DNA from 2 places in the Nonomuraea sp. MTCD27 genome. Region 1 is predicted to be linked to the other one. Evidence: predicted binding sites of a transcription regulator. Region 1 holds the regulator's gene; the other holds the start of a gene.
The links. Region 1 encodes HrcA, which represses chaperone genes, less so after heat shock. Its sites were predicted from a motif close to TTGGCACTCTCNNNNNGAGAGTGCCAA; they were not measured.

Region 1 (4,291 bases):
GCTGCGCCTGGGGCCCGCGGGGGCCGCCGTGGGGCGGACCAGGGTCACGGCCTTGCCGTCCAGCAGGAAGGCGGCGGGTGCGAGGGGGAACAGGCGGCGCTTGCCGAACCGGTCTTCGAGCGTGACGGCCTCCTTGTCGCAGGCCACCACGGCGCCGCAGAAGCCGCTGTCCGCGTCCTCCACGACGAGGTCCGGCTCGGCGGGCACTTTCGGGATCTTGCCCTTGCCCGGCCGACGCCAATTTCCCGACAGAACATCGCCCTCGTACACACGGGGACCGTAGCAAATCACCCGCTGACCGCAAGGCGCTTACGCGCACCGCTGCGGCGTACGAGGACGGTGATGGTGCCGGCGATCGCGACGAGCAGACCCACGCCGGGGACGAGCACCAGCGCGGCCAGCCCGCCGGTGATCCCGCCCACGGCGGACAGGGCGTCGCGGCCCACGCCGTAGCGTACGGTGGCCTGCTCCTGGTTGGTGCAGGTGAGCTGGTAGTCGCCCTTGGCCGGGGCGTTGATCACGAGGAACTGCTCCCAGACGGCCCCGTTCACCGTGACCTTCTGGGTGCCCGCGGTCTTGGCCAGCCTGGCCTGCCCGGGCCCGCCGGTGATGGCGCAGTCGTAGGTGACCTGAGTGTCACTGGCGATGTACACGGCGGGCTTGTCGGCCGGGTCCACCGGGACGGTGACGCTTTCGCCCGACGCGAACGTCCGGGTCGGAGCCAGGTCCGCCACGCTGCTCACCACCCCGCCGGTGAACATGAGCACCCCCGCCACCGCGCACACCACGAACACGCCCCAGGCCGCCGCGAGCCACCACAGGCGGGGCTTTATCGCTTTGGAGTCGATTCGTGGCGGAAATTGGGGCTGTTGGCCGTATTGTCCGTACTGAGGTGGCGGGCCGAACTGGGTGGGCTGACCGTACTGCGGCAGCTGACCGTACTGCGGTGGCTGGCCGTACTGCGGTGGCTGGCCGAAAGGCGGCTGTCCGTAGGGCGGCTGGCCCTGTGGTGGCTGGCCGGGGCCGGGCTGAGAGCCGGGCTGGGGGCCGTAACCGGGCTGGGAGCCCGGTTGCGGGCCGTAGCCGGGCTGGGAGCCGGGCTGCGGGCCGTACTGAGGAGGTCGCGGCTGACCGTGGTAAGGACCCTGCCCGGGCGGGGGGCCGTACGACGGGGGCTGGGATTCGTCGGTCATATGGGCAAGTGTGAGGCCTGTCGCTTCCAGGAAGCTAGCAGCAGGATGGGACGCGGTGTTATCGCACCTTGTGGGCGAGAGCCGTACACTTGGCACTCGGGAACACAGAGTGCTAGACACCGCGTTCCTGATAAGGACAGAGGCAGGAGGTGAGCACGTGCTCGACGATCGGAAACTGGCGGTGCTCCGCGCCATTGTCGAAGACTACGTGTCCACCAACGAACCGGTGGGCTCCAAGGCACTCGCCGAGCGCCACAACCTGAAGGTCTCCCCGGCGACGGTCAGGAACGACATGGCCGCGCTGGAGGAGGAAGGCTACATCACCCAGCCCCACACCAGCGCGGGCCGTGTGCCGACGGACAAGGGCTACCGCCTGTTCGTCGACCGGCTGTCGCAGGTCAAGCCGTTGTCGGGGGCCGAGCGCAGGGCGATCGAGACGTTCCTCGCCGGCGCCGTCGACCTCGACGACGTGGTCACCCGCACGGTCCGGCTGCTCGCGCAGCTGACCAGGCAGGTGGCGGTGGTGCAATACCCGACGCTGACGCGTTCGACGGTCAGGCACGTCGAGCTGGTCCCGCTGAACGACCGGCGGGTCATGCTCGTGCTGATCACCAACACCGGCCGGGTCGAGCAGCGCGTGGTCGAGCTGCCCGAAGTGGTGGAGGACACCCGCATTGCGCATCTGCGGGCCGTGCTCAACGCCTGCCTCGACGGCTGCGGCCTGAGCACCGTCCCGGAGCTGGTCGCCGACCTGCCCGAGCGGCTGCCCGTCGAAGACCGGCCCGCCGTGGCCACGATCCTGTCCGTGCTGCTCGAGACGCTGGTGGAGCGGCACGACGAGAAGATCGTGTTCGCCGGCGCGGCCAACCTCGCCGGCGCCGACTTCACCGTCGGCCTGCGCGACGTGCTGGAGGCGCTGGAAGAGCAGGTGGTCCTGATGCGGCTGCTCGGCGAGACTTCATCAGACACGCCGTCCGCTCTCACCGTGCGCATCGGCTCAGAAAACCCCTACCTGCGCGGCACATCCGTCGTCGCGACCGGATACGGTTCTGGCGACAACCAACTTGCCCGGCTCGGCGTGCTGGGGCCGACCAGGATGGACTATCCCGTGACGATGGGCGCCGTACGCGCGGTGGCACGCTACGTCAGCCAGATCCTGGCTGCATCATAAGAGGTCGATAAGTGGCAAACAGCGACTACTACGCCACCCTCGGGGTGCGCCGTGACGCAAGTCAGGACGAGATCAAGAAGGCCTACCGCCGACTCGCCCGTGAGCTGCACCCCGACGTGAACCCCGATCCTGAGACCCAGGAGCGGTTCAAGGAGATCACGCAGGCTTACGAGGTGCTGTCCGATCCGAACAAGCGCCAGATGTACGACCTGGGTGGCGACCCCTTCGGCGGCGCGGCGGCGGGCGCGGGCGCCGGAGGCTTCGGAGCGGGCTTCCCCTTCAGCGACATCATGGACGCCTTCTTCGGCACGGCGGGCGGCGCCCGGGGGCCCCGCTCGCGCGCCCGCAGGGGCCGCAACGCCACCATCCGGGTGGAGCTCGACCTGCGCGAGACGGCGTTCGGCACCACCCGCGAGCTGGTCGTCGACACGGCCGTGCTGTGCGAGGTGTGCCACGGCGCGGGAGCCGCGGCGGGCACCCACCCCGACACCTGTGACATGTGCAACGGGCGCGGCGAGATCTCCCAGGTCACCCGGTCCTTCCTGGGCCAGGTCATGACCTCGCGGCCGTGCCCGCAGTGCGGTGGCTTCGGCACGATCATCCGCCACCCCTGCCAGGAGTGCTCCGGCGACGGCCGGGTGCGCACCCGCCGTACGATCAAGGTCCGCATCCCCGCGGGCGTGGAGGACGGCACCCACATCCAGCTCGCCGGCGAGGGCGAGGTCGGCCCCGGCGGCGGACCACCCGGAGACCTGTTCCTGGAGATCGTCGAGCGGGCCCACGAGATCTTCGAGCGGCGCGGCGACGACCTGCACTGCACCGTGCAGATCCCGATGACCGCCGCCGCCCTCGGCACCATCCTGGCGGTGGAGACGCTCGACGGCTCCGAGGAGGTCGACGTCCGCCCCGGCACGCAGTCCGGCCAGGTCATCACCATGTACGGGCGCGGTGTGCAGCGGCTCAACGAGTCCGGCAGGGGTGACCTGCTGATCCACGTCAACGTGGAGACGCCGACCCGGCTCGACACGGCCCAGGAAGAGCTCCTGCGCGAACTGTCCAGGCAGCGGGGTGAGGAGCGCCCGCCTGGCAAGTTCGCACCGGGACAGCAGGGTTTTTTCTCCCGCCTGCGTGACGCCTTCAACGGCCGGTGACGTGACCGCACCCGTGTTCCTGGCCCACCGGCTGGACGGGCCGGAGCTGACGCTCGACGGCCCCGAGGGGCGGCACGCGGCCTCCGTGCGCCGCCTGCGGGCCGGTGAGCGGGTCGATCTGACCGACGGGGCCGGCGGGGTGGCCGAATGCGTCGTCCGCGAGACGCTGAAGGACGCGCTCAGGCTCGACGTGCTGCGCCGCTACGACGTCGAGGCGCCCCGGCCCCGGATCGTGGTCGTCCAGGGGCTGCCCAAGGGCGACCGGGGCGAGCTGGCGGTCGAGATGATGACCGAGGCGGGTGTGGACGTGATCGTGCCCTGGGCGGCCGCGCGCAGCATCACGCAGTGGAAGGGCAACAAGGTCGCCAAGGCGCTGGGCCGGTGGCGCTCCACGGCCCGCGAGGCGGGCAAGCAGGCCCGCCGGTTCCACCTGCCCGAGGTGGCGGACCTGGCCTCGACCGCGCAGGTCGAGCGGCTGCTGTCGGAGGCGGCGCTGGGGCTGGTGCTGCACGAGGAGGCGGCCGAGCCGCTGTCCGGGGTGGAGCTGCCGGCCGGGGGCGACATCGTGGTGGTCGTGGGGCCCGAAGGGGGCGTCTCGGAGGAGGAGCTGGCCGGGTTCCGGGCGGCCAAGGCGATGCCGGTGCTGCTGGGGCCGACGGTCCTGCGCACGTCCACGGCGGGGGTGGCGGCGGCGGCCGTGCTGCTCAGCCGCACGGGGCGCTGGTGAGCTCCTAGGGCGTGGTCTGGTCGGTCTCCAGCAGGGGACTGGCCACGGT
Region 2 (4,291 bases), on a different contig from region 1:
GCTCCCGCCGCCACCGCCGGTCCCAGTACGCCTCGTGCACGGCCCGCAGGTGCTCCAGAGCGGTCCCCAGCTCCCCCTCGACCTCGGCCACCCGCCCCTCGCCACCACCGGCGGCGCCGCGTACCGACTCGAACCGCCGCTCCCGCAGCGCCTCGAGCACCCCCTTCTCGACCCCTTCGAGCGACCAGAACCGTACGGGCTCCCGGATGCGATGGTTGGCCACCGGATCCCGATGGGACCGCCACCAGTAGGCGATCCCGCCCTTGTCCAGGCGCAGGAAGTCCACCAGCCAGGCCGTGCCGGGCGGCTGGGTCTCCCAGGCCACCTCCTCGGGCGGCAGGTTCAGCACGAGGACGACCTCGACGGCGTCGATGGGATCGGCCCCGTCGAGCAGGTCGCCGAACACGTACGCCGCCCGCAGGAACGGCTCGTCCGCCGGGACGCGCCTGGTCCGCTCGCACTCCTCGGCGAGCATCCGCAGCCGCTCCACCGCCCGCGCGTACCGCATCCCGCCCCGCCTCCCCACATCGAGCCCGCGACCAGCGTACGGCCCCTCACGGCCCCCGGAACGCGTACGGAAGAACCGGTCAGTGGCCGTGGCCGTGACCGTGACCCTGGCCGCCGGCCGGGGCCTCCTCCTCGGGCTTGTCCACCACGAGCACCTCGGTGGTGAGCAGCATGCCCGCGATCGAAGCCGCGTTCTGCACGGCCGACCGCGTGACCTTCACCGGGTCGATGACGCCCTGGTCGAGCAGGTTGCCGTATTCGCCGGTCGCGGCGTTGAGGCCGTGACCCGCCTCCAGCTCGGCGACCTTGTGCGTCACCACGTAGCCCTCGAGACCGGCGTTCTCGGCGATCCAGCGGGCCGGCTCCACCAGCGCGCGGCGCACGACGCCGACACCGGTGGCCTCGTCGCCCGTCAGGCCGAGGTCGTCGAGCTCCTTGGAGACGTGGATGAGCGCGGAGCCACCGCCGGAGACGATGCCCTCCTCGATCGCGGCGCGCGTCGCGGAGATCGCGTCCTCGAGGCGGTGCTTCTTCTCCTTCAGCTCCACCTCGGTGGCGGCGCCGACACGCAGCACGCACACACCGCCGGCGAGCTTGGCCAGGCGCTCCTGCAGCTTCTCGCGGTCCCAGTCGGAGTCGGACTGCTCGATGGCGAGCTTGATCTCCTTGACGCGGTCCTCGATGGCCTGCGCGTCACCGGCGCCGTCGACGATGGTCGTGGCGTCCTTGGTGACGACGACGCGGCGGGCCGTGCCGAGCACCTCGAGACCGACGTGCTCCAGCTTGAGGCCGACCTCCTCGCTGACGACCTGGCCGCCGGTGAGGATGGCCATGTCCTGCAGCATCGCCTTGCGGCGGTCACCGAAGCCCGGGGCCTTGACGGCCACGGAGGTGAAGGTGCCGCGGATCTTGTTGGTGACCAGGACGGCCAGGGCCTCGCCCTCGACGTCCTCGGCGACCACGAGGAGCGGCTTCTTCGTCTGGGCGATCTTCTCCAGCAGCGGCAGGAAGTCCGCGATGGAGGAGATCTTGCCCTGGGTGAGCAGGATGTAGGCGTCCTCGAGGACGGACTCCATCCGCTCGGGGTCGGTCACCATGTAGGCCGACAGGTAGCCCTTGTCGAACTGCATGCCCTCGGTGAACTCGAGCTCCATGCCCATGGCGTTGGACTCTTCGACGGTGAGGACACCGTCCTTGCCCACCTTGTCGAACGCCTCGGCGATCAGGTCGCCGATCTGCGCGTCCTGAGCGGAGATCGTCGCGACATTGGCGATCTCCTTCTTGTCCTCGACCGGCCGGGCGCTGGCGAGCAGCTTGTCGCTGATCGTCCTGGCCGCCTTGTCGATGCCGCGCTTGAGCGACAGCGGCGAGGCGCCGGCCGCCACGTTGCGCAGGCCCTCGCGGACCATGGCCTGGGCCAGGACGGTCGCGGTGGTGGTGCCGTCGCCCGCGATGTCGTTGGTCTTGGTGGCAACTTCCTTGGCGAGCTGGGCGCCGAGGTTCTCGTAGCGCTCCTCCAGCTCGATCTCACGAGCGATGGTCACACCGTCGTTCGTGATCGTCGGCGCACCGAACTTCTTGTCGATGACGACGTTGCGGCCACGCGGGCCGAGGGTTACCTTCACGGCGTCCGCGAGGGCGTTCACGCCACGCTCGAGCGCGCGGCGGGCGTCCTCGTCGAACTCCAGGATCTTCGCCATTGCTGAATGTCCTCTCCTAGCGTCGAAAGCCCCGGCCGCCCTCAAGAGCGCCCGGGGCTCGACACATCCGGCCTACTTCTCGATGATCGCGAGAACATCGCGGGCGGAGAGCACGAGGTACTCCTCGCCGCCGTACTTGACCTCGGTGCCGCCGTACTTGCTGTAGAGGACGATGTCGCCCTCAGAGACGTCGAGCGGAATCCGCTTGTCGCCGTCCTCGTCCCAGTTGCCCGGGCCCACCGCAAGAACCTTGCCCTCCTGCGGCTTCTCCTTGGCGGTGTCAGGGATGACCAGGCCGGAAGCGGTGGTCTGCTCGGCCTCAAGCGGCTGAACCACAATGCGGTCGCCGAGCGGCTTAACGGGAACCTTGGTGGCGGTCGTCACGATCGGACCTCCCCTTCAGATTTGAATGATCTAGAAGAGGCGACCAGCTGGGCCTGCCGTCGCGGGTGTCAGACCTGCCTCGTCGCACGTTGGCACTCTCAAGGGGAGAGTGCCAACAGGAAACATATGCAAGAGGGGCTTGACAGTCAACACGAACGCGTCTGCTGAGAGCGATCAGACCGTAATCAGACGGTAGAGCTCCCGCGCGTCCCCTGCGTGACGGGTACGTGTCCGGTGCCGCTAACGTCAGGTGACGTGGACCTGGACGCCTTCGCCGAGTTGCTCACCCCGCGCGGCCGGCGGGCGCTCGTGGAGGCCGGAGAGCTGGTGGGCGCCGATCCGGTCGCCGCCGCGACCACCCTGCGCAGGACGTACGACGCCGGGCTCACCTCCGCCGCCCTCACCCAGGCCGGGCTCAGGCAGCGGGCCAGGGCAAAGTTCGGGCAAGACGCCGGCAAAATGTATTTCACGTCACACGGCCTGGAGCAGTCCACCCGGGCGGAGGTCGCCGAGCACCGCGCCCGCCGCCTGCTCGCCCTTCGCCCCGCGGGCGCGCCGCACGTCCTGGACGCCTGCTGCGGCGTCGGCGGCGACCTCCTCGCGCTGGCCCGCGCCGGCTGCACCGTGACCGCCGTGGACACCGACCCGCTGACCGTCGCCGTGGCCAGGGCCAACGCGGAGGCGTTCGGCGTGGGCGAGCGGGTGACGGTGACGGTCGCGGACGCGGCCGGGGTGCGGCCCGAGGACTACGACGTGCTGTTCGCCGATCCGGCCCGGCGTACGGGCAGGGGCCGCACGTTCGACCCCATGGCCTACTCCCCGCCCTGGCCCGTGGTGCTCGACCTGATCTCCCGGGCCGCCCTGGCGTGCCTCAAGGTGGCCCCCGGCATCCCGTACGAGTTCATCCCCGAGGGCGCCGAGGCCGAGTGGATCTCCTACAAGGGCGAGGTCAAGGAGGCCACCCTCTGGACCGGCCAGGGCGGAGGCCGGCGGGCCACCCTGCTGCCGGGCGGCCACACCTTGACCGCCGCCGGAGTCCAGGCCCCGGTCGGCCCCGCCGGCCGCTACGTCTACGAGCCCGACGGCGCCGCCATCCGCGCCCACCTCGTCGGCGAGGTGGCCGAGCTCGTCGGCGGCAGGCTGCTCGACCCGATGATCGCCTACATCACGGCCGACGACCCGGTGGACTCCCCGTGGGCCACAAGATACGAAATAGAGGACATTCTTCCTTTCTCCCTGAAAAGACTTCGCGCCGCACTCCGTGACCGACAAATCGGCAATGTCACCATCAAAAAGCGCGGCTCCGCCATCGACATCGAACGCCTCCGCGCCGACCTGCGGCTCAAGGGCGACAACTCGGCGGTCATCATCCTGACCAGGATTATCGACAAACCATCGGTTCTCATCTGCAAGGCCCTCTCACCTGGCTGAACCCCCAAATCCGGTCATCCGCGCGTTAACCGCGATCTTTTCCTTCGCCACTGACGGACCTTGATCGAAAGGCTAAGGTGGGCGGGCGGGAGTTCTCCCCCCTAATGCGGTTGACCGCGTTCTCGCTCTTTCAGAAATGAACCGGACCTTACCCCACCGCTGCGCGGCAGACCGTCGGCGAGCGAAGGAGCTTTCGGTGGACCATTCCAACCACACCACCCTTCTTCAAACGGGCGCTTACGACGCCGTCCCCAAGAGGATGCGGGACC

Region 2: the regulator HrcA is predicted to act here: its motif matches at 2,681-2,707, upstream of groES (co-chaperone GroES).

The regions. Positions count from the first base shown of each region.
Region 1 covers NZ_JBGNUW010000006.1:514,040-518,330, reverse strand. Annotated here, with positions in the region: gene ACBJ59_RS21295 (DUF3097 domain-containing protein) at 1-270, opposite strand, end outside; gene ACBJ59_RS21290 (hypothetical protein) at 288-1,193, opposite strand; gene hrcA (heat-inducible transcriptional repressor HrcA) at 1,351-2,364, shown strand; gene dnaJ (molecular chaperone DnaJ) at 2,376-3,515, shown strand; gene ACBJ59_RS21275 (16S rRNA (uracil(1498)-N(3))-methyltransferase) at 3,517-4,242, shown strand; gene ACBJ59_RS21270 (hypothetical protein) at 4,247-4,291, opposite strand, start outside.
Region 2 covers NZ_JBGNUW010000022.1:55,243-59,533, reverse strand. Annotated here, with positions in the region: gene ACBJ59_RS47375 (hypothetical protein) at 1-508, opposite strand, end outside; gene groL (chaperonin GroEL) at 588-2,207, opposite strand; gene groES (co-chaperone GroES) at 2,280-2,594, opposite strand; gene ACBJ59_RS47360 (methyltransferase domain-containing protein) at 2,847-4,022, shown strand; gene ACBJ59_RS47355 (hypothetical protein) at 4,219-4,291, shown strand, end outside.